Regions from separate parts of the Paenibacillus amylolyticus genome, predicted to be linked through region 1. Evidence: riboswitches for the same ligand, from Rfam matches in the RefSeq annotation. Region 1 holds a riboswitch; each other region holds the start of a gene.

Region 1 (7,354 bases):
TACCCTCCCTGATATGGATATCCATGCCGAAGGAATGGGTGAACCCTCCAACCTGAATAGAGGAATCAAGCAGTTTGACATAATCGAGCAGCTTATTCCCACGGTTCACAATCATTCGCCTCCTGTGTTCGTTTAATGTCACTTAAAGTAACATTTATGTTCCTTTTTGTTTGCTTTGTGTTTAGAAATCCGAATTATATGATAGTTATCATCCCATGAATGTCCGCTTTTTGTCAATAGTATCCGTGAAATTTAATGGATTAAATCTGGGATTTAATATTTGTGTTATTTTATATAACTTATTGTGTTATTTATTTTGCGAAGTGCAGGGAGGACTATATATAAGGAAGGACTATATATAAATGAACCAACAAGATCGGCTCTTACCTAAAGAGAGGGGATCAAATCTAATCATATGCAGTTCATGGGTAATGATGACGAGATTATGCGATTTTTGATGAAAATGCCTAGCTGAAAAAGAAGTATTAAAAAATACTTTACTTTTAGTTCTGAACCCGGTATAATCAATTCTGTTGCCGATTATTTACGACATGCGGTCGTGGTGGAATGGCAGACACGCTATCTTGAGGGGGTAGTGGGCGTATGCCCGTGGAGGTTCGAGTCCTCTCGACCGCATCATATGAACGATTAAAAAGCAGCTTTCCATTAATGGGAAGCTGCTTTTTTTGTCTTTTTCGAACAGTATGACATCTGGGTTGAAAAAAGGCCATCCATTACCGGAGGAATGTTGCTCTACCTACCGGCTACGGGTGGCCTGTGTATTATTTTTGCAGCAAATTCTTGATATCTTCTTCAATCTTGTCCGGTGTTGTTTTGGGAGCATAACGTTTAATGACCTGTCCGTTCTGATTCACCAGGAATTTGGTGAAATTCCATTTGATTGCTTTGGAGCCGAGCAGGCCAGGAGCTTCTGTGCTAAGGTGTTGGAAAAGAGGGTGAGCGCTTGAACCGTTCACATCAATTTTCTCAAACATGGGGAAGCTCACGCCATAATTCATCTGACAGAACTCGGCAATATCGTCGGAAGATCCTTTTTCCTGTGCAAACTGGTTGCTTGGGAAACCAAGAACTTCAAATGGAGCATCTTGAAATTTGTCTTGCAATTCTTGCAGACCTTTGAATTGAGGGGTAAGGCCGCATGAGCTTGCCGTATTCACAATCAGGAGCACTTTGTCACGGTAGTCGGACATTTCAACTTCTTGACCGCGAAGGGTATTCACTTTGTAATCGTAGACTGTCATCTAAATCGCCTCCATTTATTTACTCTTATATCTTCTATTATATTGGTTGCAATTAAATATTGCAAAACTAATATGGTGTTAAAAGAATCAAAACAGGCAAGTTGTGCAGAATACGTGAATGAATTGCGAAGTGATTTACGCCAGAGTGAGAATTAGATAGCCTTGAAGAGATAGATAGAGTATAACTTTGTTGTAAGCGTTATTATGGATAGGAATTGGCAAAAATCTGCCGATTTGGTGATCTGGGCGGACTTTACACCGACATGGCACGGGTGTATGATTCATAACGTAATTTCAATTTAAACTAAATTGTACTTGAAAAACGAAACAAACGATAATATCGCTCGATCTTACCTTAAGATATACGAACGATGTTTTAATCGCTGAGTTTCCATTCATTAATGAATGGGAAACGGGGGAACCAACGGAATGCGCTGTCCAGGACAGTGGGCATTCATGGGGTGAATTTTCCGGTGACAGCCGGAAATAGGGCGACTCTCGCGCCCGAATCCGTCAGCTAACCTCGTAAGCGTTAAAGGGAGAGGCAACAAGCCGTACGCTGGTTCATGGTGTTTTCGCCATGGGTTATTTAAGAAGCGTTCGGGAGGCCTTGGTCCCCCACGCTTCTTTTTTGTTGTCTTTTCACGCCAAGGGAGGAACGAATGATGGATACTGAGATGATCTTAGTGACTGCTCCAAATGAAGCAGGACGTAAATTTATCAAATTGCTGATGTACAAAAAAATGCCGTTTGCCGTTCTAACCAACAGTGCAGGGGAAGAGCGAAGACTCCGTAGAATCGGAGTAGAACATGTCATTCGCATGAATACGGCTGCAGCTCAAAAATGGTTTTTGCCGCAGGGCAGCGTAGGCAACGTGTTTATTTTCGAGAACAGCCTGAATCTGACCTGTCGTTATTTACAGATCTGCCGTTCATGGACATCGAAATCCCTGTGCGTCATTACGGAGCAGAGTCATCCTAAGGGCATCTATCGGGGCATGGGCGCAGACCGGATTGTATATTCGCTCAATGGGGAAGTTGGCTTTCTCCTCAATGGTTAATGCCATAGCTTGTGATTGCTCAGGTGTAAGGTGCCTGTTATAATTGAATGTATCGATAAACGGAAGTTTGAGGAGACTCATGCAGGATGGTGAGTCTTCTTTTTTATGCTTACAAGGAGGAATTGGCGTGCCGGATGTAGGTGGATTGAAATGGTTGTTTTTTGATGTTGGAGATACGCTGGTGGATGAATGGGAGCCGGTTGATGATATTATCGGACAGTTTGTCCGTGAAGCTTGTGCTTTGGGGTATCCGGTGACAATTGAGGCGGTACGCGAACTGTTCGCGAGTTGTTACCGAAAATATGAGCAATGGCCTATGAGAGTGGCGATTCGCACATTCGTTGAAGACGAGGGGCATCAGAAACAGATTCAGGACAAGCTGAAGTTTCAAAAAGATCTTGAACGTCCTTTTCCTTCAGCGGATTCCGTTCTTCAGCAGTTGTCACGGCATTATCGCATTGGCATTATTGCCAATCAGAGTCCTGGAACGGAAGAGAGACTGGAAAGCTATGGCTTGCGGAAGTATGTTGATGTTCTGGCATGTTCGGCTGAAGAAGGAGTGTCTAAGCCAGACCCTGAGTTATACGCTGTGGCCTTGAAGCAGGCCGGTTGTGAACCGGAGGAAGCCGTCATGATCGGCGATCGGATCGATAACGACATTATACCTGCTCGGAAGCTGGGCATGCGTACGATTCGAATTATGCAGGGTTACGGAAGATTCCAGCCAGAACTATCGGATGACAAACGTGCGGATTGGACCGTTGATTCATTGGATCAACTCTTGCCGTTATTGATACCAAATCAGGATTAGATGCAGATGGTTGTTTATTGGAGTTTGAGTTTTACTATAAAAGGAAACATGTTGCTGTATTGCAACAATAAAGGCTGATCAACTGGGTATAAAATACCGGAGTTGATCAGCCTTTTTAGTATTTAGCCAATTAAAATGAGATTAGAATAACCGAATCGTCTGAATGATCAGATATACATTCAGCACAACGATAATCGCGGCAATGACCCATGAGATGATTTTGAGCCACAATTTGTTGGCGAATGCACCCATGCTTTTTTTATCACTCGTGAACATCACCAGGGGAATTACAGCAAACGGCAATTGAAGCGACAGGACGACCTGGCTCAAAATGAGTAGTTCTTCTGTGCCATGTTCTCCTGCAATGGCTGTCACAATTACCGCGGGGATGATGGCGATCAGACGTGTGACCAGTCTGCGTAGCCAAGCCGGAATTCGAATGTTCAGGAAACCTTCCATAACGATCTGCCCAGCGAGTGTACCTGTAAGGGTAGAGTTCTGACCTGATGCTAACAGCGCCACACCGAACAGGATACTTGCGACCGTAGTACCCAATAGAGGTGTCAGCAGATGATAGGCATCAGCGATCTCAGCAACCTGCGTCATACCAGCACTGTGAAATACAGCGGCAGATACAATCAGGATGGCTGCATTGATGAACAGGGCCAGTGTCAGCGCAATCGTAGAATCCATGGTCGAGTACCGAATGGCTTCTTTTTTGCCCTGTGGTGTCTGTTCGATCTGACGGGTCTGCACAATGGAAGAATGCAGGTACAGATTATGCGGCATCACGGTTGCTCCGATAATACCAATGGCAATATAGAGCATAGCCGGGTTTTGCAGGATCTCAACATTTGGTACAAAACCATGGAGAACACCGCCCATATCCGGTTTTGCCAGAAACAGATCAATCCCGAAGCAGAGGGCAATTGTTGCCATCAGCACAATGACGAGAGTTTCCAAAGCGCGGAAGCCTTTGTTTTGCAGAACAAGAATCAGGAGTACATCAACTGCGGTGATGATAACGCCGTATAACATGGGGATGTTAAATAACAGTTTTAATGCGATGGCAGAACCAATGACTTCAGCCAGATCGGTAGCTGCAATGGCAAGCTCACACAGAATCCATAACATCATAACAACAGGCATGCTGAATCGTTCACGACAGGCTTGAGCCAGATCCCGTCCAGTGACGATACCGAGCTTGCCAGCCAGCGACTGAAGGACAACGGCCATCAGGTTCGATAACAGGATAACGGATAACAAGGTATACCCGAACTGCGAGCCGCCTGCGATATCTGTTGCCCAGTTCCCCGGGTCCATGTAACCTACGGCAACGAGGTATCCTGGGCCTACAAAGGCGAGGAATTTCTTCCACCATGCAGCATTCTGCGGAACTTTCATGGAACTATGTGCTTCTCCAAGGGAAGGGGCCATGCCCGCAGTAGATAATGATTCTCTTGAAGGAGCGTTGAACGGATTTTTTTTACTCATACGATAATCACCTGACTTTGAATTATTGATTTGGAGATATTGATGCGGTACAAACCGCTCATGATATATCTAAATTTTTATGTTTATTGTTACATTGTACTCCTTCAATTATTTTTGTCTAGTGCAACTTTTATGTATCAGCACAAAATTTCGGTTGTAGCTTGAATATGCCCCTTCGTATATTACCCAACCTTAGGGAAAATACAGCCATGGCATTGAAATGCATGAAAATAATAAAGTTGTAAAAGCTGATAAAGATACAAAATTGCGTTTCAAAATGAGCCAGAAGTTTAAATTGAAAGGAAGGCAGTAAAAAACTATATGGATAAGGGAGAGATTCTGAATGGAAGCTTTATATACAGCAGTAGCGACAGTTAAAGGTGGACGTACAGGTTCGGTGACTTCTTCGGATGGCGTGCTTAAGCATGATCTGAAAATGCCAAAAGAGCTTGGTGGCTCCGGTGGTGAAGGTACTAACCCTGAGCAACTTTTTGCCGCTGGATATGGAGCATGTTATGAAAGTGCCCTTGCCAATGTAGCACGCAAAGCAGGTGTGAAATTGGAGGATGTGGTCGTTACAAGTAACGTATCCATTGGTAAAGACCCTGCGGATGACGGTTTTCAGCTGTCTGTTCGTCTGGACGTTAGCATGCCTGGTGTAGATCACAGTCAAGCAGAAGAACTGGCCCGCAAGGCGCATGATTTCTGTCCATATTCCAAAGCAACACGCGGCAACATTGATGTTGTATTAAACGTAGTTTAAGATTTGACTCCTGGTAAGTAAAGGGAACATATAGAGCAGGTTATCCCAGATACCTGATGTTCGACTACAAAGCCCTGCTGGCAATCGGCAGGGTTTTGTGTTGATTATCATATAAGGACATGATGCAGGAGATTAGATGCCAGATCGCGTACTATTTTACATAATTGCACTCTCACTTCATGCTACACATTCCATAAAGGGGGAACGAAGATGAGTATTGAAGAGATGATCGAGCGGCGATTTGTGTGTACAAAATGCAGGGGCACGGATTGTAACATTAAGGAAGTTTCCATGTCAGGAGCAGGCCTGAGTAAGATGTTTGATATACAGCATAATCACTACCTGTTCGTGGCTTGTGCTTCCTGCGGGTATGTTGAAGTATTTGATCCGGATGTCTTGAAAGGGAAAAAACAGGGACAGGTAGGGACGATTCTGGATATTCTGTTTGGCGGGTAGACATGCGCGAGTTGACATTGATCTGAATTTTCTTTAATATAACTTAGTACTGAGTAGTGTCATTGCATGAACCAAATTTGAATTAAACAGGTGATATCCATGTCTTATAGACCGCGTATTGCAGATTTAGAATTAGCTTATGGTAACAAGGAAGACGGATTGTATGAATTCAAAATGAATTTGGTAGACGGTACAAAATGCCGTGTATTCTACACCCGTTCACCGGAATGGAAGATGACCAATATCAGCCGTCTGCAGAAAACCCCTTGTCCAGTATGTCGCAAAGATTTCATTTGCAAATGTATGGACCAGTGGGCAAGTGACCTGCATCAACAGATGATCGATGACCAATGGATGGAAAAGGCAGTTACGGAATAATTGTCGGACAGATACGAGCGTGGGCACAATGCCTGCGCTCTTTTTCTTTATATTTCCCATTTATGCGTGTTCAAAAAGAGCGGTGTTCAGTCTTTTTGAACTACCTCTAGAAATAAATTTAGAATTAGTGAACAAGAAGGCCCAGATTGGGTAAGTTACTCTAACCGCAACAATAGGAGGCAGCCAATATGACAGCAAATCAAACAGATGTGCATCAGGGACATCCGATCGTACTGGTGGATGGTGTCTGTCACTTCTGCCAGGGCTTAACCAAATGGATTATCAAGCGTGACCCGGAAGGAAAATATCATTTTGCATCGCTTCAATCGGATGTAGCCAAGGAATTGCTGAAGAAAGGCAATTTGTCGACAGATAGTATGGACACCTTTGTGCTGATTGAAAATGGAAAATACTATACACGTTCAACCGCCGCACTGCGATTGGCTAAGGGTCTAAAGTTTCCTTATCCGTTGTTATATGTGTTCATCATGATACCGAAATTTATTCGTAATGCAGTCTATAACTGGGTTGCTCGCAACCGTTATCGCTGGTTTGGCAAGGATGAAGCGTGTATGTTGCCTACACCGGAGATCAAAGATCGATTTCTGTGAAAAAGTCTCGTGCGACACATTGTATCCAAATTTGATGATTAATAGCGGAAATAATTGGGTAATGACTACAGATCATATCTATTTTGGGAGGAAAACAACTTGAAGAAGTGGACTACATTAATTATCGGGGCATTATTAGCAGTAAGCTTGGCAGCATGCGGAAACGACACAGACAACACGGCAACGCCGCCAGCGACCAACAATGAAACATCTAACGAGGGTAATACACCTGCGGAGCAGGAAACAAAGATCCCTACCCTGGATGAGTTGATTACCAAAACGAATGCAGCAACCAAAGAAATGAAAAGCTTCACAACTGAAGCAAACATTGATCAGAATCTGAAACTGGATGCTGGTGAACAGTCACAGGATCAACAGGTTAAAACATCGCTCAAAATGGATATCATCAAAGATCCAATGATGATCTACCAAGAGATGAAAATGGAAATGTCTGGGCAGGAAGCGCAGAATGTAAAACAATACATCACTTCAGATACGATCTATTCACAAGTGGGAGA
Region 2 (7,354 bases), 1.6 Mb from region 1:
GGTTCACTTTTAGCGTAGATAAATCATTCAGCCCAGGCAGGCCTACCCGGTAACTCCCCCGTGTCTCGACACCACCCACACCCTGACTACCACTGATGGTATTGTGCAGAACATCACTCATGTTGACCGTATCCCGCACAGAGGTAAAGGAAGCCTTGGCTGCCACATAGACCGGATCAAGTGCATGAATGAGAATTCTGCCTGGAGAACTGGCAAAGTTCGCTCCAGCGCGCAGCAGTGCCTCAAAATGGGACTGACAGGCCCCTGCCACAATAGTGAGTGCGTCCAGATGGCGTTCATATTGTCTGGCCACCTGAATGGCCGACACAAAATTTTGCGAGTTCTTGTAGCTACCAAGACTATATAAGTCATAGGGCTGACGTGTCTTTAACACCCCATCATGACCCGTAATAACTACGATATCCGGACGTACTTTGGGTAATAAGCGGTATAAGGTATCTGCCATTGCCGATTCATGGACATACTGTCCCTCTGCGGGCACACGAAGTTGCTCATAGAGATCCATACTTTTTTTCAAATAGTTCGGATCTCCATCCAGATGAAGCACCTTTCCAGGCATTTCAAAATAAGCTGGTTCCTGCTGGGCAGACCAATCCTGTACCAGACCTTCACGATTCCGCTCAGCCTGTTCCATACGATTCTGCTGCAGACGGGACAGGGTCTGATGTGCTTTAATATGCGCCTGTCTGGTCTTGGCGCTTTGTGGTTCGTAGGGAACCTGTATCAAATCGTCCACCGGGGAATCGGCAATCAGCCGGAACTCAGTCCCTTTAATGACCGCAGCATCCAACTGGAGGCCTTCCACCCGAAAAGTCACATCGCCGCCGTATGACTTCCGAACGACCAAGTCTCCGATATTCATCAACGTAATCACCTCTACCCCATCGTATGGGCAGAGACCCGGTTTGGTTCATTCAAATTTTACAGCGCTGCACGTACCCCTGCTTCCCACATTACGGTGCTGAGTGTGGCATACTCTTGCAGACTCAATGTCTCTCCACGCCGGGACGGTTGAATACCTGCCTGCTCCAGCAGAATGTCTGCCTGTTCCCGGTTCTCCTTTGTGAAGAAACGTGCCTTCAAGTTGTTTGAGATTGTTTTTCTCCGCTGAGCAAAAGAAGCCTGTACCACTTCGAAGTAGTGTGCTTCATCCGGAATCTCCACTGGTGGCTGCTCACGCACCTTCAGCTTAATGACAGCTGATTCCACATTAGGTTGCGGAATGAAGACCGTAGGAGGCACAATACACACAAGTTCCGGCATACTGTAGTACTGAACTGCGATGCTCAGACTGCCATAGTCTTTTGATCCAGGTGCAGCAGCCATGCGTTCAGCCACTTCTTTTTGGATCATGACAACAATGCTGTCTACCGGCAGCTTCTCTTCCAGCAGTTTCATCATGATTGGAGTCGTTACATAATAAGGCAGGTTAGCTACGACACTGACTTTGTCCACGGATGCAAAATCCGTATTAAACAACTCAGCCAGATCAAGCTTCAACACATCCCCATGATGAACACGTACATTCGAATAAGGCTGCATCACTTCTCCCAGGATTGGGATCAAGCGCTGGTCAATCTCTACGGCTGTGACGGGACCGGCTACCCGAGCCAGTCGCTCCGTGAGGGCTCCAATACCCGGCCCGATCTCCAGTGCGCCCTTAGACTCGTCCAGATCGGCTGCATTAACGATTTTGTTCAGTATATTTTGATCGATCAGAAAGTTCTGACCCAGACTTTTCTTAAATGAGAATCCGTGTCTTTGAATAATCTCTTTCGTACGCTTGGGCGTTGCAATTTCAATCGTCTCTTCCATGTTCTTCATATGCTCACAATCCTTCACGTTCAATTTGCGCTAATGCTGTAGAGAATTCTTCCCGTGTAATCTGAAATACACTGAGACGTTTGTGGAACTGCTTCCCGTTACAATAACCGATGCCTAGCAGATTGCCCATCTCCATGCGACGTGCAGCAGCCTGCGGATGCACGATAAGTCCTGCCGCGATCAGGTCCTCCCAATCGATCAGGCTCGGAGCACCTTCGTATGAAGTATGTACGCGCGCCAGAGCATGACGGATCGCCTCTGGTGAGGCATTCTCCACCCCAATGTCCCCTTTGCGCGTTGCATCGGCTTCCGGAATGAAGGCATGCTTGCAACCTGGCACCTTGTTCGCAATAATTTTTCGAATGCGTTCGCCAGCATGATCCGGATCTGTCAGTATAATGACTCCCCGTCTCTCCTGAGCAAGCGCAATCCGCTTCAGAATGCGTTGGTTGATAGCTGATCCACCTGTTTCTATGGTATCGGCCTCCACGGCCCGACGGATAGCTACCGTATCGTCACGGCCTTCCACCACAATGACTTCTTTTATCATGTTCCATTTCTTCCTTTCTAACGCAAAAAGAAGAGGAATATCCTCTTCTCTGCCAAACGGCGGGGGAGACTGAATTCAGACTCCTCCGCCGCATATTCCGCATGAATCATTCATGCAACTATTTTATAGCATTCCCATTTCAAAGTAAAACGATTTTAGTTCGCTTCCGGCTTCACCGGACCGATCACGTAGACCGTCTTGCCTTTCTTACGTCCAAAATTCAGGGCATGCTTCACACTGTCATAATACACATCAATTTTGTTGCCTTTAATGGCACCGCCTGTATCTTCCGCACGACGGAATCCCAGACCTTCGATATATACCCACCAGCCAATTGGAATGACTTTGGGATCAACCGCAATGGTGCGTCCTTCCGTTACACGAGTACCGGAAGCTGTTTTAGTTCCAATGCCAGGCTCTTCGGAAGAGTAGGCAGTCATGGATACATTTTTAAGTACTTTGGAGTATTTAAAAGAAGTCCCGGATACGGTAATCACTTTGCTGCCCGAGGCAGATGTTTTCTTCGAGTTCGTTGTTGTAGCCTTTTTGGTTGTTGAAGTTTGAGCCGATACGGTCTGAATCTCAGGTTCTTTCACGACCGGTTTTGCTTTGGTGCCGACAGCGATCACTTTATCTACACGATTATTAGCGACAGATTTGCCGACCATTTTTTTGGAGACCAATTCTCCATCCTGAAATACCTTTTCGATATGCTGTACAATTGTGCCTTCTTTGCCGTTCACAACGACACGGTTATCACCTTTGTACAAGCTAGGGTCAGCCGTTTTAATGACTTTGTAAGCGATCGGTTGCTCTACATCCACTGTACGCTTTGTTACGCGCACTACACGGATCTTCATCTCCGCTTTGATAGCAGTTCCAAGCGCCGGATACACTTTATCATTACTTTCAACTTGAATACCTGATTTTTGAATTGCATCTTCTACCGATGAATCGGTTGTATACAGAGTCTTGGTGTCTCCGTCTGCCGTAATGTTAACTGGAACGGCCCGCTCAATAACGATTCGGTCTCCATCTGTAATCGCCCCATTCATGGACATGGATACCTTATCGTGAGGGCTGACTGTGATCGACTGCTCCTCCAGCATTTCCTGAAGCATTCCTGTACGAGTCTCTACCACCTGAGCTTTGCCATCAATAACCAGCGAAATTTGTTTCCCGGCCTGACCGTAAACGACTAACAAGATCATGATTGTAAGCGCAATTGAGAAAATCGCGATCAATGCCATTTGACGCATGTTCTCATGCTTCCACCGCAACGCGAAAGACTTACTGGATGATCGTGACTCATGGGTCTCTTCTGGTTGGAATGTGCCCACTTCTCCGTCCTCCTTCATAGCCTCGCCGTCTAAAGTAATGCATGATGTCTTTGACGTGACTATACCAAATTTTCTACAGAACACAGATTGGACCAACATAATCCGGTTCTGCACCATGAATCAATCTTCGCAACATGATGTCATCCTCCTGAATACCTACCGTATGATGACAATATTTCTTTTATTCAAAAACAAAAAAGCCAAAGAAAGAGTGTAAGAGGAACTCTTTCGTGGCTTCCGAATGATTCTGAATATCGGAAATTCATGCACGAGGTTGCCTCTCTTTTTCCGCTTGCGAGGTTAGCTGTCGGGTTCGGGCGAAAGAGAGCCGCCCTATCTTGGGTCACCCGCTCATGGCGGACGCCCTTGAATTCACCCCGAGACCCAAAGAAGAAATCAAATACGGCTTCGCAGTTCCCTTCGCTGCTTTTGGGTCAGCGAACGTTGCGCATCGGCCAAATACACCGATGTTTAAGCCCTATTGGTTCCCCCGCTCTCCGTTAACGGAGACTCAGCGAGACTGATTCATGAAAGTAATGTTGTTTCATCGGAAAGTGTCCCTTTGTTCATCCCCCGAACATCTGTCCAATTTTCCGCACAACAATTCACTGAAAAGATGATATCCTGTTTTGATGCATGTTGTAAAGCGTTGATCAAGTACGTTTTTCTGAATATTTGGTTAAAATATTGTAATATTCTTGATTTATTTGGATCAAAGGGCAAATTACCTCCGCTTACCTGCCTTTTTCACCTCATTTGCTCGTTTTTTTAACGAATCCCAAATCGTTCCATGGCATTTTTGGTTGTTATTGCAGCAATTTCCTCCACCGAAATGCCTTTAATTTCCGCAGCTGCCTCTGCAACCAGACGTACATGCGCTGTCTCATTTCGCTTCCCACGATAAGGGTGCGGTGTCAAATATGGAGCATCTGTTTCAATGAAAAACCGGTCCATAGGAACCTTCTCCAGCACCTCTTTGGGTTGCTTTGCATTTTTGAATGTGATCGGTCCTCCGAAGGAGAGATGGAAGCCCATATCGAGGCAACTTTTTGCTGTTTCCCAGCTGCCCGAGAACGAGTGCATCACACCACCAACTTCACCCGCCTTCTCTTCACGCAAAATTCTTATGATATCCTCATGCGCATCCCGATTATGGATGACAATTGGCATGTTCACTTCACGCGCCAAAGCAATTTGTTGTCGTAATACGCGATGCTGTATTTCTTTTGGTGAAGTATCCCAGTGATAATCCAATCCAATCTCACCGATCGCAACCACTTTTTCATGCTTGCATAAAGATGCAATCCACTCCAAATCGCCCTCCTGCATTGTGATCGCATCTACAGGATGCCACCCTACAGCTGCATATATAAAGTCATATGTTTCAGCGAGTTTCATTGTGGTTGGAATTGTCTCCCGGTTAAAGCCAATGTTGATCATGCGACCAACTCCTGCATCCACAGCACGCTGAATCATGTCCTCGCGGTCCTCGTCGAATTGTGGTGCATCCAGATGTGTATGTGTGTCGAACAGCATCATGTCTGTATCTCCCTTCATGTCGAAATAACGACTATCTTTTTTTTTCAAAATCCAATTTGTAAAATTCAATAATTCAATGACTCATACATAAAACATTTTGGGTAATCTGTGTATTACATCATTACGTTTGTTTCTTCACAACTACAATATATAGAAGATATACGGATATTCTGATCTATATATTGCTAATTGTGCTCATTCTGCCTGCTTGCATTTACAAAATTATGTCGATCTACATATACTCCCCATTAAAGCAGATTACTGTATCATGGAAAATAGCTCTTTTAGAAAGTGTTTTGATATCGAAATTCTTCATCGGATTATACCCACATGATTACAAGAAATAGGGGCGTATATGTGACGGTAATTCGTGAATAATCGCATCCACCTTGTTTTGCGGGTAATACAAATGATGTTTCCCTCGGTGAAGCCCACTGATGGAACGGACAATGTCAGATACTTCTGACAACTCACGTAAATTGTCCTGTCGATCCAGAAGAAGAATCTGCTTATCTGTGGATTCATCCGGACGAAACACATCATACGGATTATCCGAAGGAAAATCAATTTCAAGATCATATTCGGGATCGAGGCCAGCCTGTACAAAAGCTTCCCGAATCTCTTCCATCATTGTCAAGTCGACCTGTTCAAGCTCTACATACTTATATAACTTGCGATCCATAAAACGTTCGCATAACTCACTCAGAACAGTATCGTCCTCCTTGCGCCACTGCGTAAATGCCGTCTGAATTAATGCTTCATCCAACTGCAAATATTCATCCACGGATAATTCTCCTTCAAATAATTGAGGGAGTGGATCAATCATGAAGCGGAATTGAAAACCATGTTGTAGGAGTGTTTTCGCTCGCTTGAATATTTGCCGCAATATAATTTCAGAACTACGAGTTACCGGATGGAAGTAAATCTGCCAATACATCTGATACCGAGACATTAGGTAATCCTCCACAGCATGCATGCCTGACTCCTTGACTACAATCCGCCCATGATAAGGACGTAGCATCCGAAGGATACGATCAAGGTCAATCGTGCCGTAATTTACACCTGTAAAATAGGCATCCCTGAGCAAATAATCCATTCGGTCTGCATCAAGCGGACTGGTCACCAAGTTCACCACAATCGGCTTTTCATACGTTTTTTGAATGACAGACGCTACTTTCTCAGGAAAATCAGGAGCATACCGTCTTAAGATCGCCCCTACTTCGGTATCACCTGTAATAATGCGACAAGTCCAATCTTCGTGATTCATGTCAAAAGCTTCCTCGATGGAGTGAGAGAATGGCCCATGCCCGAGATCATGAAGTAGAGCTGCACACAGAGCTACAATCTTTTCTTCCTTCGGCCAATCCGAATAATGACTTCTTTCAAATTGAGAGATGATCTTGCGTGTGATCTCATAAACACCTAGTGAATGTGAGAACCGACTATGCTCTGCTCCGTGAAAGGTAAGGTAAGAAGTACCCAGTTGACGAATCCGGCGTAAACGCTGAAATTCCGGGGTGTTAATTAACTGCCATATAACCGGATCTTGCACGTGGATATAATTATGTACCGGATCTTTGAATACTTTCTCTTCCGTTAAACGTTGTTCCATGTCGACTCACTCCTTTAATTTCTTTTATATTAACGCTTTGAGCTCTGCGATTCACCTAAGATTCGACACCATATGACGAACTTTGTCGAATGAAGTAGTTTTGTCGTTTTCCAAATCGACAAAGCTGACATTGAGGTTTAAATGCGAAAAATGGCTTCCAATCCCTTACCACCAGTAACCTTGTGAAAAACAGCCTTAATTTTAAGCTAATTTTAAGGTTGACTGATTTGGGAATCGTTGGTATGATGAGTATCATAAAACATAAAATAATGTCGAATAATGACAAAGATAGTTAGCTGAGAGGAGCACTGATTATAATGATGAAATCAACAGGTATTGTAAGAAAAGTGGACGAACTGGGACGGGTAGTTATTCCAATTGAATTGCGCCGTACGCTCGGTATTGGTGAAAAAGATGCTCTGGAAATCTACGTTGACGGCGAGCGCATCATGTTGAAAAAATACGAGC
Region 3 (7,354 bases), 1.5 Mb from region 1:
GGCCGCCGGGCAGCGCCGATCTTTGCCCAGTTCACAGAACAGGCCCTTGCGAGCGTACCACCCAAAATCTTCACCGTGCCTGATCATGTCGTAAGTGTATATATTGATCCGGAATCCGGCAAGCTGGCAGGCAACGGTTGTGAAGAGAAACGATTGGAAGTTTTTATTGATGGTACTGAACCGACAGAGGTATGCCATGGCACGACGGATGATTCGGATTCTGGAGAAGATGAGAAGACTCGTCAGGTACAGAATCAACAAGGCATACAGGAAGAGAAACATTCTTGGTGGGGAGATTTCAAACGTTGGTGGGTAGAATGACGCAAATGCGCAATGACTTAGTTGCGTCACCTATAACCCCTGGTTATATTGAACAATTGGAAATTCACTTTGGATGAAAACTCATAATTATTCAGATCGATGAATATGATTAAGGCACAAGCAAAAGACCCCCAACCGAACTTTCCGGTCAAGGGCCTTTTGCCTTTTTTCTTTTAGACTGTGTTGAAAGATCTGCCTTAGGCGAGTGCTTCCTTCAATACATCTGGAGAAGCATTCCACCAGTCTTCGTTGTGTGAGATCAGCAGTGTCTTAAGTGCAGCTCGAGCTTCAGGTCCAAGCTCATCCAACATGAAGCGACGCTTCAAGGCATAATCCATGCGATTCACATGTTCCGCCAGCAGTTTCCATCCACGTCTTGCTTCCGTATCAATCCACATCTCACATGCCGTTGCTCCACCATAGAGTTGGCCTTCCTCCGTGCGATCGACAGCTACCCACACCAGCCATACCTGGCGTCCGTTGGGCACATCTTCACGATTGGTAGAGAACTTGATATTGCGTTCCACTTTGCTCTTCGCATGCATCGCACCGATATCGATTTTGGCTTCGCCATTATCAATAATGACCGGGGAAAGGTTATTCAGCTCAATGGAGCCTGCACCGAAGCCTTTATGCTTGCTTTTTGCACTAACGATATTCAAGGCAATCTGTTTTTTGCCGTTTTGCTCATTTTGGTCCATGTTTATAACCTCCAAGGGTTGATACAAATATTTTAACTAATAATTGCCCCATTGCAAACATATACATGCTGTAGATGCTTGTCAACGGGAGGTATTTAACGATGATTCCACGACGCGCCAAGAGCTGGCTCACTGCATCCCTGGCCCTGTGTGTACTTGCCGGAGGGATATGGATCACTCTGGGTTATAATCGCTCAACTCATTCCGAATTGCCAGTACTCGCCCCCGAATCGGGCAAGCCTAAGGCAATAGCCCCAACGCCAGCACCTCCAGAAAGTGTACAGACCCCTACTGCCGAAGTGTACAGCAACCGTGTTGTGGAATATCACATGGATGTAAAACTGGTCGAAGGGAATGTACTGGAAGGGACTCAGACGATTACCTGGACACATCCAGGTAAAAAAACCGTCAGCGAGCTTTACTTTCATATGTATCCCAACGCCTTCTCTTCTGCTGACACCACCTTTATGAAGGAATCCGGTGGAAAGCTTCGGGGTGATGTCATGCCTACCAATGGCTACGGCTCCATGAACATTACCGAAATGAAAACGGAGGACGGGCTCTCTCTGCTGCACCGGATGCAGTATGTGCAACCAGATGACGGAAATATCAAGGACACCACCCTCATTAAAGTACGCTTGCCCAAACCCGTCAAAGGCGGGGAAAGCATCACGCTCCACACCCGATTTGAAGTGAATCTGCCGAAGATTTTTGCCCGGATGGGAACTGCTGATCATTTTGTCATGGCAGGTCAATGGTTTCCCAAATTAAGTGCCTATGAACCTGTGGGCAGACGTGGACGAACAACGGAAGGCTGGAATCTGCACCAGTACCATGGCAATTCAGAGTTTTACGCTGACTTCGGTATATATAGTGTACGTATTCGGGTGCCTGAAACATACAAAGTGGCTGCTACCGGATTTCCGACGCAGCAAGCCATGGTGAAGAATGGAGAAAAGGTCTATCAATTTTACGCCGATGATGTGCATGACTTCGCATGGGCAGCTTCACCGGATTTTGTCTACGCCGAGGAACCCTTCTCTGCACCCAATGTGCCTGGTGTTCGAATCAAGTTATATCTGGACCCAGCTCATCAGGATCTGAAAGAACGTTATTTCTACGCCGCGAAGGCCGCGCTAGCCAATTATAGCAAATGGTTTGGCCCATATCCTTACGCCACCTTATCCATCGTAGTTCCACCCAAAGCGGGGAACGGTGCTGGAGGTATGGAATACCCTACGCTAGTTACGGCCTTTGGAGCCGATGACACTACGCCAGGTTATGACCTGGAACGTACCGTAGTCCACGAGATCGGACACCAGTACTTCTACGGCATGGTTGCCAGCAACGAATTCGAAGAAGCCTGGCTGGATGAGGGATTCACCTCTTATGCTGAAGACAAACTGATGGAGCAGGAATACGGATTGATTCCGAATCTGCCGGTACAATCGGGACTGATTACATCTCCTTCATCCTTAACACAAGAGTCCTGGAAGTTCGATTCACAGGATGAGTATGCAGCCAATGTCTACACACGCGGCAAGCTAGTATTGCTCGGCATTGAACATCAAGTTGGTGCCAAGAAGATGGAGCGTATTCTCTCTACCTATGTGAAGAAGTACCGTTTCAAACATCCCACTTCGGCTGATTTTCAGAAAATTGTGGAACAAGTGACCCGCACTTCCTGGTCTGATTATTTTGACCAATATGTCTATAGTAACGGGATGGCTGACTTTGCTGTAGAGAAGATTCGTGTTACGCCCGTACAGAAAGACGGTCAAACATTGTACGAGTCATCCGTGACGATCGCAAAAAAAGGGAGTGATTACAACGCCGTTCCTGTTCGCATTGCCTTTGAAGACGGGCATATCCTCACCAAGCAATGGAATGGCAAAGAAGATCGCATCACGTATAAATTAACTCACACATCCCCCGTATCCTGGGCCATGACCGATCCCCTGTACTCGATCGTGCTGGAGAACCGCCATATGAACAATTTCCTGAAATCCGGACTGGATGAGCAGACGAAGTCCCGCTGGAGCATGAGTGTAACCAAACTAATAGAAGCCATATTCGGAGGTCTGTCATGGTGAGGTGGAAACGGTGAAAGCGAAAATACGTGAAGGCTGGTTTCTCGTCCGTCAGCATATGTTCATTGCCGCACTCTTATTTCTCTATCAACTCATTTGGGGATATTTCTTCTATCGAATGGTACAATCGGCCGTCATCCCACTGCTCCTTCGCTATCCAGATGCTGATGCCGGTGAGCTGAGTACACTTTTGTTCAAAATGGAAAGTCAACTTAACCTGTCTACCCATCCGGAGGTTCATCGTTATCTATGGATTCTCGGGGGCATGCTGCTGGTTCGCATGTTGATCAGCCCCCTCATTCAGGCAGGACTGCTCTACTCACTTCAGCACTTTAATTCTACAGAAGAGCGCATTCCCTTTGTCCGCGGAATCAAAAATCTGTGGAAACCGATGCTGCTGCTCCACACCATACGTACATTATTGATACTTCTGCCCGCCTACTGGCTCATACCGAAGCTCTACTCGATTCTCATGGACGGATTTCATTCCCTTCAATTACTTTTACCTGGCATACCTTATGTTGCTGCCTGGATTGTATATGGTTGGATCATCCACCATGTCATACTCTATATGCAGTTCGGTGTTTCGGCACCAGAAGGAGAAGGCGGGGCTCACGGTACCCTCAAAGCACTCTGGATTGCACTGCGTCATCTCATCGCTGTAATCGGCATTGCATTACTGCTGGGCGGAGTACACCTGCTCGTCTTTGGGGCATTCACTACAGCCTCATGGTTATTAACTGGACTGACCGGACTTATACTACAACAGACGTATCCACTTGCCAGATGTCTATTGAGTCTGTGGAAAATATGCAGCCATTTCCGATTATGGCAGTCCAAAATATCCAAAGGCGAGAGCAGATAGTTTAAAAATTGTTACCATCACATGTTAAACTCATGGCCTAATATGTACTTATAAATAGGCAAACCTCAACCTTTCCCCGTCAAAGGTCGAGGTTTTTTTTGCTAAATTTGTTGCTAAACGTTGCCAAAGCCGTACTCCTCTGTTACAATAATCGCAGTGAGTTTTTAGTAACAACTTTGTAATCTTTACATTCATATTTGTAACTACTTAAAATTAAATCGTCATTTCTTGATTTCGCAGGTGCATAACTAGCATAGCCAAATTCCTGGCACCTGGGAAGCGGGGGAACCAGTTATGGGTGAATTGATCTTGCTACAGAGGGATCATAGGGGACCTTCAACCGAATCCTTAAGCTAACCTCGCAGGCATTGGAAGGGGAATATCTCTTGTTCAAGAAGAAATTAACCGCAGCTGTACTTAGCATCACATTCGCTTTATCGCTTGGTGCAGGTAGCGCATTCGCAGATTCAAAGATGGACACAGTAATTGATTCAGCAATGGGAACTACATACAAAAGTGGGGGAACAACGCTTAACGGCTTTGATTGCTCCGGATTTACCCGGTATGTATTCGACAAGTTGGGTATTGATTTGGCACGCCAATCCAGTTCCCAATTCGACATGGGCGATTCCGTATCCCGCATGGAGATGAGAGCTGGCGATCTGGTGTTCTTTAATACAACAGGTAAAGGCGTGTCCCATGTAGGAATCTTTGTAGGGGATGGAAAGTTCGCACACTCCTCTTCTTCCAAAGGCGTTACGATCAGTGCATTGAGTGAAAACTATTGGGCCAATCGTTATGTTGGCGCAAAACGGATTATGAGCACGGACGCATATGAATCACTGGCCCTTGACTAGGGACAAGCTGAGCAACATGATGCTGTAACCATTAACCATATTGGAACGAAGCAAGAAGCATAACAGAACCGCCCGGTACATTCTCCGCAGGAATGTATCCGGCGGTTTTTTTGTGCTTCAATCCTTATTCATGTTGCAAGTTATACTCGGGGCATATCCTGCGACATCAACAGGTTCATTTTGCGTTCGTTCGTCCGTGCCCTTATGATGTTTTTACCCATCCCGTTATAATATAAACGAAATTACCGGAACTTTTGTTTCATTTTTTTTCTTGGGAAGGAAGACTTGCTAAATGAACATCTCTTTTGTAGAGTGGACAAAGAGTTCTGTTTCAAGGAAAGGAGCATGCAGGTGTATGAAGGAAACCCCTGTGACGTTTCACGTTGTACCCATGCGAGAAGAACATGCGGAGCTTATCTGCAGTTGGCAGTATGATCCGCCTTACAATATCTACAGCTGGCTCCCCTGGGAGCAGATGAAAGCTCTGGAAGTGGAATTCGGAGATGCACAGCTGCGGCAGGAGCAATATGCGATCGTCCTGGATCAGAACGATCGTATATGTGGGTTTGCTCAATACTTCCCACTTCAAGGGGTAACCCGGATTGGCCTTGGCATGCATCCAGAGCTGTGTGGTCAGGGTCAAGGGACAGCTTTTGTCACTGCCATTGTACAAGAAGCTATTCGCCGAAATCCCACGAATGAGATTGATCTGGAAGTACTCACTTGGAATGCTCGTGCCATTCAAGTCTATCTGAAGAGTGGATTTGTCACCCAGGATACATACGAACGACAGACCCCCAGCGGCTTGAAGCCCTTTCACTGTATGGTTTATGAAGGGCCTCGCGGTTAGAATCCATTGCAAAACAACCAAATTTGCCCCTTGTTATGTGATTAGTTCAAAAAATTCCCACAAAATGCTATGATGTCAGTACAGGTTCCGTTATAATGATATGGATAGTTTCAGGTTAGATGATCTTTCATTCTGGAGGGGACATAAGGGATGCACAAATGGATCATGAGCGGAGTATTTTTTGCAGCATGCGCTTTAGCTATTGTTTTAATGTTTACGCTTCCAGGGAAAGAAGAAGTAGCTGAAGAAGCCAAGCCAACCATGCCGGAAGTAACATTGGATGCCGGACAAGCTGAAGCACTGGTCAAAGCCAATTGTATCTCCTGTCACGGGGATCAGCTTCAAGGTGGCGTAGGACCTGCTCTGGCCAACATCGGCAGCCAGGATGATCTGGAGAAGATCTATTCTACGATTGTCAAAGGTAAAGGTGGTATGCCTTCCTTCAAGGGCAAACTGCAGGACGAAGAGATTGCAAATATCGCCATGTGGCTGTCAGAGAAGAAATAATCTCTGCACACGCATAACAAAGAGGCGCTTAATCCCCTTTTCGGAGAATAAGAGCCTCTTTGTTATATCAATTATTAAGCCTCTGCGGCATGCTCAGCCAGGAAGGCCTCAACTTCACGTGCGGACGGCATCCCGGACTGGGCGCCGAGCTTTGTCACGGATAACGCGGCCGCACCCATGGCGAAGCCTACGGCCGCGTCCAAAGTCTCACCGCGCGCGAGGGCTACTGCCAGCGCGCCGTTGAAGCAATCGCCAGCGCCGGTCGTATCGACGGCGCTTACGGCGTAGCCGGGCGCACGGCACGCGCCGGCACGCCCTGCTTGTACGCGGCCACCAGGCGCCGCCGCGTAGACAGCCCCCTCGGGGCCGAGCGTCGTGACGACAGCGGCCCCGAGGGATGCGGCGAGCTCTGCGACCGCCGCATCCAGGTCTTCCGGCCGGAGATGATCCCGGCCGGTAAGCACGGCAAGCTCACTGCGGTTTGGCGTGACAACGTCGACGCACCGCAGGAGCTCCTGGGGCAGACCCGGCACCGCGGGAGCCGGGTTGAGCACCACCAGTGCGCTGCCTTCAGCCGCCAGTTGGGCGGCGCGGGTAACCGCTGGCAGCGGGATCTCCAGCTGTAGCAGCACCGCTGCGGCTGCAGTCAGGCTTTTAACCGTATCCGCCTCTTCCAGCATTTCAGGCGCCACTTGCCCATTCGCACCAGGAATAACAATAATCCGGTTGTCTCCCCGAGAAAGCCAGATGGAAGCCGTCCCTGTAACCGTGTCTTCCAATATGCGAACCCGCGAGGCATCTGCACCACTTTCCGTCAGACTGTGCAGCAGACGTTCGCCAAAACCGTCCGATCCCACCGCACCAATCATCGTAGTCTGTCCACCCAGACGCGCAGCAGCAACAGCCTGGTTCGCCCCTTTGCCACCAGCGAGATAATGCAGCTCCTCACCGCTCACCGTCTCTCCCTCTTCCGGAATCGTGTCTGTCTTCACTACAAGATCCATATTGAGACTGCCTACGACAGCAATAAGAGGTTGTTTCTGATTATAGTCTGACATGTATGGTTCACTCACTTCTGGCCGCGTGATAATAACCAACCTCGTTATTGCGACCTCATTTTGTCATAAGCTTCGTTATATTGCCCTGCTTCCTTGATATCTACA
Region 4 (7,354 bases), 690 kb from region 1:
ACCGTGGAACTTCAGCCACAAGCCAAAAATTCGTTCTGCAGAATGGTAATGCCTCTACTGTGTCCTCATGGATTACGGACAGCAGTCGAAATCTGGCAAGCGGAACCTCGCTTAACGTATCCAATGGAGCCTTCACGGCACAGCTCCCGCCTCAGAGCGTAACAACGTTTGTTGCCAACGTTACTGGCGGAAATAGCGGCGGGAATACAGGCAGTGGCACGACGTATGAAGCCGAGACCGGAACGTCACTTACGGAAGCTGCCATTGAAACAATCTACACCGGTTACACTGGGTCCGGGTATGTTAACTTCAATGCGATGACTGGTTCGGCCATTCAATGGAACGGCATTAATAACACGACAACAGGTACCAAAAACGTAAAGTTTCGTTATGCGCTGGAAAGCGGCACTCGGAACCTCGACATTTTTGTGAACGGAACCAAAGTCATTAGCAACGAGCCCTTTCCGGCTACGGGAAGCTGGTCCACTTGGGTTGAAAAAACAATACAGGTCCCCATGAACACGGGGACCAATACATTGAAAGTGGTTACCACCGGATCGGAAGGACCGAATATTGACAGCGTTAATGTTACCGCAGCACAATAAACGTTCCGTATGGCTGATGGAAGACATTTGCTGTACGTGCAGCTAAGCACTAACCTCTTGGATACTCATCACTAAAGTTAGTGTTATATCAAAAAATGCAAAAAAAGACTCCTTAAGCGTTAGCTTAAGGAGTCTTTTTTTTAGATGCGGTCGAGAGGACTCGAACCTCCACGGGGGTTAGCCCACACGGACCTGAACCGTGCGCGTCTGCCAATTCCGCCACGACCGCATATTGTATCTCCGTCATCCATATCGGCGACAAGAAATAATATATCATGCGTAATCTATCATGTCAACACTGAAAATAATAACAATAAAGCCCGAATCAGACGTCCATGTCGATTCGGGCTTTACCTTTAACTGCTGCTAATAGTTTGGTTCATTAATACGGAAGCATACTACAAATTACAGCTTGGAAGGCCAGTTGCCATACCATGCATAACCGCCTCTTCTTTCTTTATCAATATCACTTAATTTGTATTTAACTACCCCGTCACGACCAATAAAGATTGGTTTATCCGTTCCGATCTCATAGAAGCGTGCCCAAATTGGTGCAGCTTTGGAATCAGCGATAATTTTACTATCTCCATTAGCTCTTTCATACTTGTAACCCGTAATTTTCACTTTGTTAAACCAAGCCTCCGCTCCTTTAATGGATGCGGTAATTTTAGCGTTAGCAGGTCTGGTTTTCAGAAATTTAACAATCGTTACACTCTCTCCAGCTGTCAGCGATGGCACTTCGTAGATTCTTGCGCTCGCTGGTTTAAGAGAGCTGGAATCATGTTGTTGTCCCCATGCTGTCAGCTTACCACCTGAAACGACCTGTGTATTCAGAATCGCCTCCACACCTTTGGCAACTGAATTTTTACTGCGGTTAGCAAGTGTACTGTCGATAAATGAGAAATCACCTTTGCGTGCTGCTACTTCATCCAGCATGATCATTACATTAATCATGGCATCATCATTGTAAGTGATGTGCTTGTGGTATCCGGAGCTTTGGTAAACTTGTGGCCATCCGCCGTTTGAATACTGCATGTTGATCAAAAAGTTAATTCCTTTGATTGCAGCTGTGGAGTAACGCGGATCATTTGTCTTTTTAAATTCCTTCGCCAATCTTCTAATTTCTGAGTATGTAGCCTTGTTGTCTATCGTGGACTTTGCCCACTCTCCACTTGTCTGTTTATAATCTTTTCTCCAACCTCCATCCGGCAGCTGGTTCTTAAAAATATCAGAAATACTCGCTGTAGTACCCGACGCATCTGCAGCAGATACCGTCCCTACAGGGAGAACTGCCATTCCAACTACTGAGAACACCATCGTACATGCCAGGACAAAAGTAATTATTTTCTTCGCTTTCAAATGTAACACTCTCCTATGTTCGTTTTTATAAATCTTCCACTTCTACTTTACGTATGATATACGCCCCAAACCTCCTTTATTTGTATTTATCGCATAATAAAATCAATTTTCATCCAATATGTGGATTGGATAATCAGATAATATGCAAAAAATCGATTTTTGTCAATATATGCAACTTAATGAATATAATCTCTCTAATTCTACATAACGGGATAGTCCTTTTAACTCATGACAAACCTATTTATTTATCCAAATTCGTCTTAAACGAACCAATAATGACGTTTTTGTCATGAATGATACCCAAACTTGATCCCTTCTTTCATATAAAAACCTTAATTCCGCTAACATTGAGGTATTACGAAGGGTTTTAAATGGGTTTGACAATTACGCATTTATGCAATATAGTTTCAAATAGTTACAAAAACTTAATTATTCATTGCCGAGTTTCATGTTTGAAAACGGGGGAACCAATTTGGGTGAATTATTCTTATACATAGGAAATATAGGGAACCTTCTACCGAACCCTTAGCTAACTCCGTAGGCATCGAAGGGAGAACATTGATTTTGAAAAAACTGATTATCTCCATTTTTGGAGCAGCTGTATTATTTACATCCGGGGCAACAAGCACAGAGGCAAGCAGTATCAACTCCGTAGTGAACAACATGACAGGTATTCCTTACAAATGGGGTGGCACAACTGTAGCCGGCTTCGACTGTTCTGGTTTTATGAGATATCTTTTCAACAAATACAGCATTGAATTACCACGTACTTCGCAGCAGCAAGCCAAAGCAGGTACTCCCGTATCCAAGAGCAATGTTCGGACAGGTGATCTGGTGTTCTTTAATACAACAGGCAAAGGCATTTCACATACAGGTGTATATATCGGCGGCGGACAATTCGCTCATGCCTCCAGCAGTAAAGGTGTAAGCATCACGAAGTTATCGAATCCATACTTCAATGATCGTTATGTAACAGCACGTCGGGTAACTGGACAGTTTATGTATGATAAAATGTTAGGTAAAATGTGATTCACATACAAAAAGGCATCGGTTATTAACCGGATGCCTTTTTTGCACTTAAAAATGTATGTTGCATTGCTTACTAATGCAGCGCCTTCTGCACTCGCATCGCACCCTGAGACAGGGCATGTCCTCCACCAACAGCTCCAGCCACGGCTACGGTCTCCATAATCTCCTGATCTGTTGCTCCCTTGGCACGGGCTTCTTCTACATGGTAGAAAGTACATACCTCATTGTTGGCGAATAATCCAATGCCAAGTGCAATTAGCTGTTTTGTCTTCGCATCAATCACGCCAGGTTGGAAGCATTCTCCGGTAAACTCATGATACGACTTCACCACACCTGGCAGCACATCGCTTAATGCTCCAATCTGATCCTTGTAGGCATGAACTTTATCATTCATCAATGTCATGGCTTGTAGCACACCCTCTCGGCTATAGTTACAGATCTTCCTCACTGTACCTATCTTCTCTCCCGAGTGAGCCAATTATGCCAAGAAATCATGGTAATTCCAAACATTTAACGCTCATGGCTCTGCCATAATTATAAGCTGTTACTCACTAAGTGGACTCTGGCGCGGCTCGCTGAACAGCTGATAGCTGTAACCTCGGTCCAGCTTAACGACACGTCGATTCTGACGACGGATAAGTACCTGCTCGCCATCCCAGGCAACCACAATGCCCTTCACGTCGTTCGATTCCAGCTCGTCCCGTACGACTCTAACTTTCTCACCTGACAGACGCAGGGCGTCCAATTCTGTATCACTAATCATCTTCATGGCTCCTATATTTCAAATTTATTTACAAAAAGAGACCTAAATGAAAAGTCATTTAGGTCTCACGTGACTGTATTGGACTGTCATGTCATTCGAAATTATGTCCCGACTGAAAGTTACCGCTGCGCGTGCTCTTTGCTGTCGTTCTTCTCGAACCAAAAATCAAGCACTTTGGCGGACATCACACGTTCTTCAAGGTACTCCACTTGATGCGGTGTAAATTGTTCTTTCCAAGAGAAGGACAACTCTTCGCACAAGCCTACAATCGTCAGTAATTCTGACCAGGCAACATAGCGTTTGTACCAGAAAAATTGAGGATGTTCAATCATATAGGGATAAAGGTCATCGAATTCCGTATGTTTACAATCCAGGGCACGTTCAAAATGAACTTTCGATTCCGCCAGCTTATCATTAAAAAATTGTTCTGTTGCCGGTTGGTTCCCCATGGTGTTGCCTCCTCTCCCTAACATAACCCCATTATAAATGAAATCGGCGGTCATGCAAAGGCATAGTTCAAAAAATAGGCCCTATTCCTTTAAAATGTCACATTTCGTTATCGTCAAATTGTACTGTTCCATCGTTCAGGGAACGAATGCGTACCAAGGCTTCCACCGGAATACCCTGTTCACGAATCGTGCGTGCCCCCGCCTGAAAACTTTTCTCGACCACAACGCCGAATCCGACGAGTTCCGCACCGGAACGCTCGATAATTTTGATGACGCCACGAGCGGCATCTCCATTGGCAATGATATCATCAATGAACAAAATGCGGTCATTCTCATGAATGAACTCGCGGGATACCATAATGTCAGTTACAATTCCTTTGGTAAAGGACGGTACACGTTCACAGTAAGCATCAGGATCAGCCAGAAGTGTTTTTTTGCGACGGGCGAATACAAGGGGCACCCCAAGTTCATAGGCTGCTGCAAAAGCAACCGGAATCCCTGAGGATTCTACCGTGATTACCCGAGTTACTCCACTTTCACGAAAACGGGCAGCAAACTCACGTCCCATCTCCATCGTTAATGCAGGATCAATCTGGTGGTTCAACAGACCATCCAGCTTTAATACTTGATCCGAGATAACCACACCTTCTTGTAATATTCGTTGTTTCAATAATTCCATGATTTGACCTCCCAAGCCTATCCTATGAGGTAAAAGTATCATATATCTATCTATAAGTTCAAGCGAAATTGCCTGGGCGCTGTCCTTGAGACGCATTTCAAGCCAAAGCTCATTATCGATTGTCATGACTTTCGTGGGTCAAGCATACCTTGTACCATGGTACCCGCATGTCCAAACTATACAGGGGCCTGAGAGGGGAAACACATGAAACAGGCATTTCGGGTGCTGCAGATCGCATTTACATACATCGGAACGGTTGTCGGAGCCGGCTTCGCTACAGGGCAAGAAATTTTGCAGTTTTTTACCCAGTATGGCAAATGGGCCACCATCACCATAGGCTTATCCACCATGCTCTTTGTCTGGTTAGGTACCAAAATGATGCTGATCGCTCACGATACCGGGTCCCGCTCTTATGAGGATCTGAACAAACATTTATTCGGCCATAAGGCGGGCAAATGGATCACCTGGGTGACCCTTCTCATTCTCATTGGCGTGAACAGTGTCATGCTTGCCGGAGCAGGCTCCGTTTTTGTCGAGCATCTGGGTTTGCATTATCAGACAGGTCTGATCGTCACACTTGTAGGGACATATCTGCTTCTCGGTCGGGGCATTCAAGCCATCCTACAAATGAATAGCATCGTCGTGCCCATGATGCTCCTGTTATCTCTGCTCATGATCACAAGTACCATCCATCATCCAGGTGCTTCCCGATTCATCACACTGACGACAGACTCAAACCCTATTCAAGTGTGGCTGTCTCCACTGTTGTATACTTCATTCAATCTGGTGTTGGCTCAAGCTGTTCTTGTGCCAGTAGGTAACCAGATCCGTAGTCGGAATGTGCTGAAGTGGGGTGGAGTGGTGGGTGGAATTGGCGTTGGTTTCATGCTGATGGCAGCTCATTTTGCCATGTCAGCTCAGATGCCCGGCATCATCCAATTCGAAATCCCGATGGGCAGCATTGCCTTTCAACTTGGATGGGCAGTGCAATCTGTATATGTATCCCTTATTTTCATGGAAATATTCAGTACCTTTGTAGCCGATATCTATGGAATGACCTTGCAACTGAGACAACATATACGTGTCCATCCCCGTTTCATTACATTAACCATTATGCTGTTGTGTTACTCACTCAGCCAGTTTGGATTCAGTTCCCTGCTATCCATCCTTTACCCCATCTTTGGAAGTATGGCATTAATCTGGGCTGCCAAATTGGTACTGAACCGCTGGGGCGCCTTTCGTAAACGCAACAATATATAACCTCACGGTTATGTACTTCACGAATACGAGCATCCGTTTACTTCAAAACCACAAGTCACCGCGGGTACTCTTTCTTTAAACATGACAAAAAGCCGCTGTTTGGCACAGCGGCTCGCACTTCTTGCTCTACATTTTAGGCTTGGCTAGGAAACTGTAGATACATCTTTTTCAACTCATTGACCGATCTGCCGAGCGAGTAATGTGTCTTGGCTTTTTCACACGCTGAACGGGCAAGTTCATAACGATAAGCCGGGTCCAGCATCACCTTTTCAAGCGCTTCAGCCAATGCAGAAGGATCTTCTGCCGGTACAAGCAACCCATTACTACCGTTCTCGATCTGTTCCGGTATACCACCTACATCCGTACCCACAAGGGCTAGACAACTCAGCGCCGCTTCAGCAAAGACGGAACCAAATGCTTCTGCCCGTGAAGGAAGTACAAAAATATCAAAGAATGGCATGAATTCCTCAGGGTGCAGTGTGTAACCATAGAAGATGGTCTCATTATAGATCCCCAATCGTTGCGCCAATTCTTCTAGATCAGGACGAATCGGTCCATCTCCAATAATATGTAACACATAATCATGACCTCGGTCCTTCAGTTCCGCACAAGCTTTGAAAAGAATATCCAACCCTTTTGCCGGAACAAGCCGACATACCGTGACCAGTTGTGGTATCGCATTATCATGAGGGATCGGCTTAAAACGCTTCTCATCAAATCCATTGGGAATCACACCGATGACATCAGGTTCCTTTAAGTAGGGAGCGAGATAACGACGGAACGAATCCGACACCGTCAAGAGGCGCTCTGCCTGGTGTTCCAGCTCACCATATATCGCAAGCAGGAATCGATGCTCCGGTCCATCCGTTTCAATGCGTCCATTAAGGATTAATTCTCGTTCATAACTGGAGTGAATCGTCTGAATAAGGGGTGTATCCGGGAAAACCGTTTTCATCGCAAGTCCTGCAATTGGATGGTGGGCATGAATCAGATCATAGGGCTTCTGAATACGCAGTTTGGTCCACCAAAGATAATCACGATAAGTTTGAATATATTTTTGGACAACAGGACTATCCTGATATTCCGTCCAGTCAAACGTTTCGAACTGAACTTCCTCTCTGCCCTTGTTGCGAATTCGCTTTGGCAACGAGAACAGATCCATTTCCCACCTCGGGGTTGTAAATCTCTCTTGCATATACGGAATCATAGA

The links. A riboswitch is a leader RNA that binds a small molecule or an ion and turns the genes downstream of it on or off. The one in region 1 is predicted to bind cyclic di-AMP.
Region 2: linked by a shared signal. The riboswitch ahead of V6668_RS00150 (3D domain-containing protein) and the one ahead of V6668_RS07255 (hypothetical protein) in region 1 are both predicted to bind cyclic di-AMP.
Region 3: linked by a shared signal. The riboswitch ahead of V6668_RS00530 (C40 family peptidase) and the one ahead of V6668_RS07255 (hypothetical protein) in region 1 are both predicted to bind cyclic di-AMP.
Region 4: linked by a shared signal. The riboswitch ahead of V6668_RS10600 (C40 family peptidase) and the one ahead of V6668_RS07255 (hypothetical protein) in region 1 are both predicted to bind cyclic di-AMP.

Annotation. Positions count from the first base shown of each region.
Region 1 covers NZ_CP145892.1:1,632,999-1,640,352, forward strand. Annotated here, with positions in the region: gene V6668_RS07240 (urease accessory protein UreF) at 1-109, opposite strand, end outside; tRNA gene V6668_RS07245 (tRNA-Leu) at 554-636, shown strand; gene V6668_RS07250 (glutathione peroxidase) at 783-1,262, opposite strand; cyclic di-AMP (ydaO/yuaA leader) riboswitch at 1,634-1,809, shown strand; gene V6668_RS07255 (hypothetical protein) at 1,925-2,323, shown strand; gene V6668_RS07260 (HAD family hydrolase) at 2,451-3,134, shown strand; gene V6668_RS07265 (Nramp family divalent metal transporter) at 3,276-4,571, opposite strand; gene V6668_RS07270 (organic hydroperoxide resistance protein) at 4,972-5,391, shown strand; gene V6668_RS07275 (zinc ribbon domain-containing protein) at 5,602-5,847, shown strand; gene V6668_RS07280 (hypothetical protein) at 5,947-6,225, shown strand; gene V6668_RS07285 (thiol-disulfide oxidoreductase DCC family protein) at 6,414-6,836, shown strand; gene V6668_RS07290 (DUF6612 family protein) at 6,936-7,354, shown strand, end outside.
Region 2 covers NZ_CP145892.1:29,801-37,154, reverse strand. Annotated here, with positions in the region: gene yabG (sporulation peptidase YabG) at 1-883, opposite strand, end outside; gene rsmA (16S rRNA (adenine(1518)-N(6)/adenine(1519)-N(6))-dimethyltransferase RsmA) at 943-1,845, opposite strand; gene rnmV (ribonuclease M5) at 1,850-2,395, opposite strand; gene V6668_RS00150 (3D domain-containing protein) at 2,551-3,735, opposite strand; cyclic di-AMP (ydaO/yuaA leader) riboswitch at 4,009-4,262, opposite strand; gene V6668_RS00145 (TatD family hydrolase) at 4,504-5,274, opposite strand; gene V6668_RS00140 (HD domain-containing protein) at 5,609-6,886, opposite strand; gene V6668_RS00135 (AbrB/MazE/SpoVT family DNA-binding domain-containing protein) at 7,204-7,354, shown strand, end outside.
Region 3 covers NZ_CP145892.1:106,909-114,262, reverse strand. Annotated here, with positions in the region: gene V6668_RS00550 (PBP1A family penicillin-binding protein) at 1-321, shown strand, start outside; gene V6668_RS00545 (YwhD family protein) at 519-1,022, opposite strand; gene V6668_RS00540 (M1 family metallopeptidase) at 1,124-3,115, shown strand; gene V6668_RS00535 (hypothetical protein) at 3,126-3,977, shown strand; cyclic di-AMP (ydaO/yuaA leader) riboswitch at 4,223-4,360, shown strand; gene V6668_RS00530 (C40 family peptidase) at 4,364-4,834, shown strand; gene V6668_RS00525 (GNAT family N-acetyltransferase) at 5,190-5,684, shown strand; gene V6668_RS00520 (c-type cytochrome) at 5,835-6,191, shown strand; gene rbsK (ribokinase) at 6,266-7,249, opposite strand; gene V6668_RS00510 (4a-hydroxytetrahydrobiopterin dehydratase) at 7,294-7,354, opposite strand, start outside.
Region 4 covers NZ_CP145892.1:2,326,603-2,333,956, reverse strand. Annotated here, with positions in the region: gene V6668_RS10615 (carbohydrate-binding protein) at 1-605, shown strand, start outside; tRNA gene V6668_RS10610 (tRNA-Leu) at 751-834, opposite strand; gene pelA (pectate lyase) at 1,011-1,973, opposite strand; cyclic di-AMP (ydaO/yuaA leader) riboswitch at 2,392-2,523, shown strand; gene V6668_RS10600 (C40 family peptidase) at 2,529-2,993, shown strand; gene V6668_RS10595 (carboxymuconolactone decarboxylase family protein) at 3,067-3,396, opposite strand; gene V6668_RS10590 (hypothetical protein) at 3,538-3,756, opposite strand; gene V6668_RS10585 (hypothetical protein) at 3,876-4,205, opposite strand; gene V6668_RS10580 (xanthine phosphoribosyltransferase) at 4,303-4,884, opposite strand; gene V6668_RS10575 (hypothetical protein) at 5,089-6,144, shown strand; gene V6668_RS10570 (glycosyltransferase family 4 protein) at 6,278-7,354, opposite strand, start outside.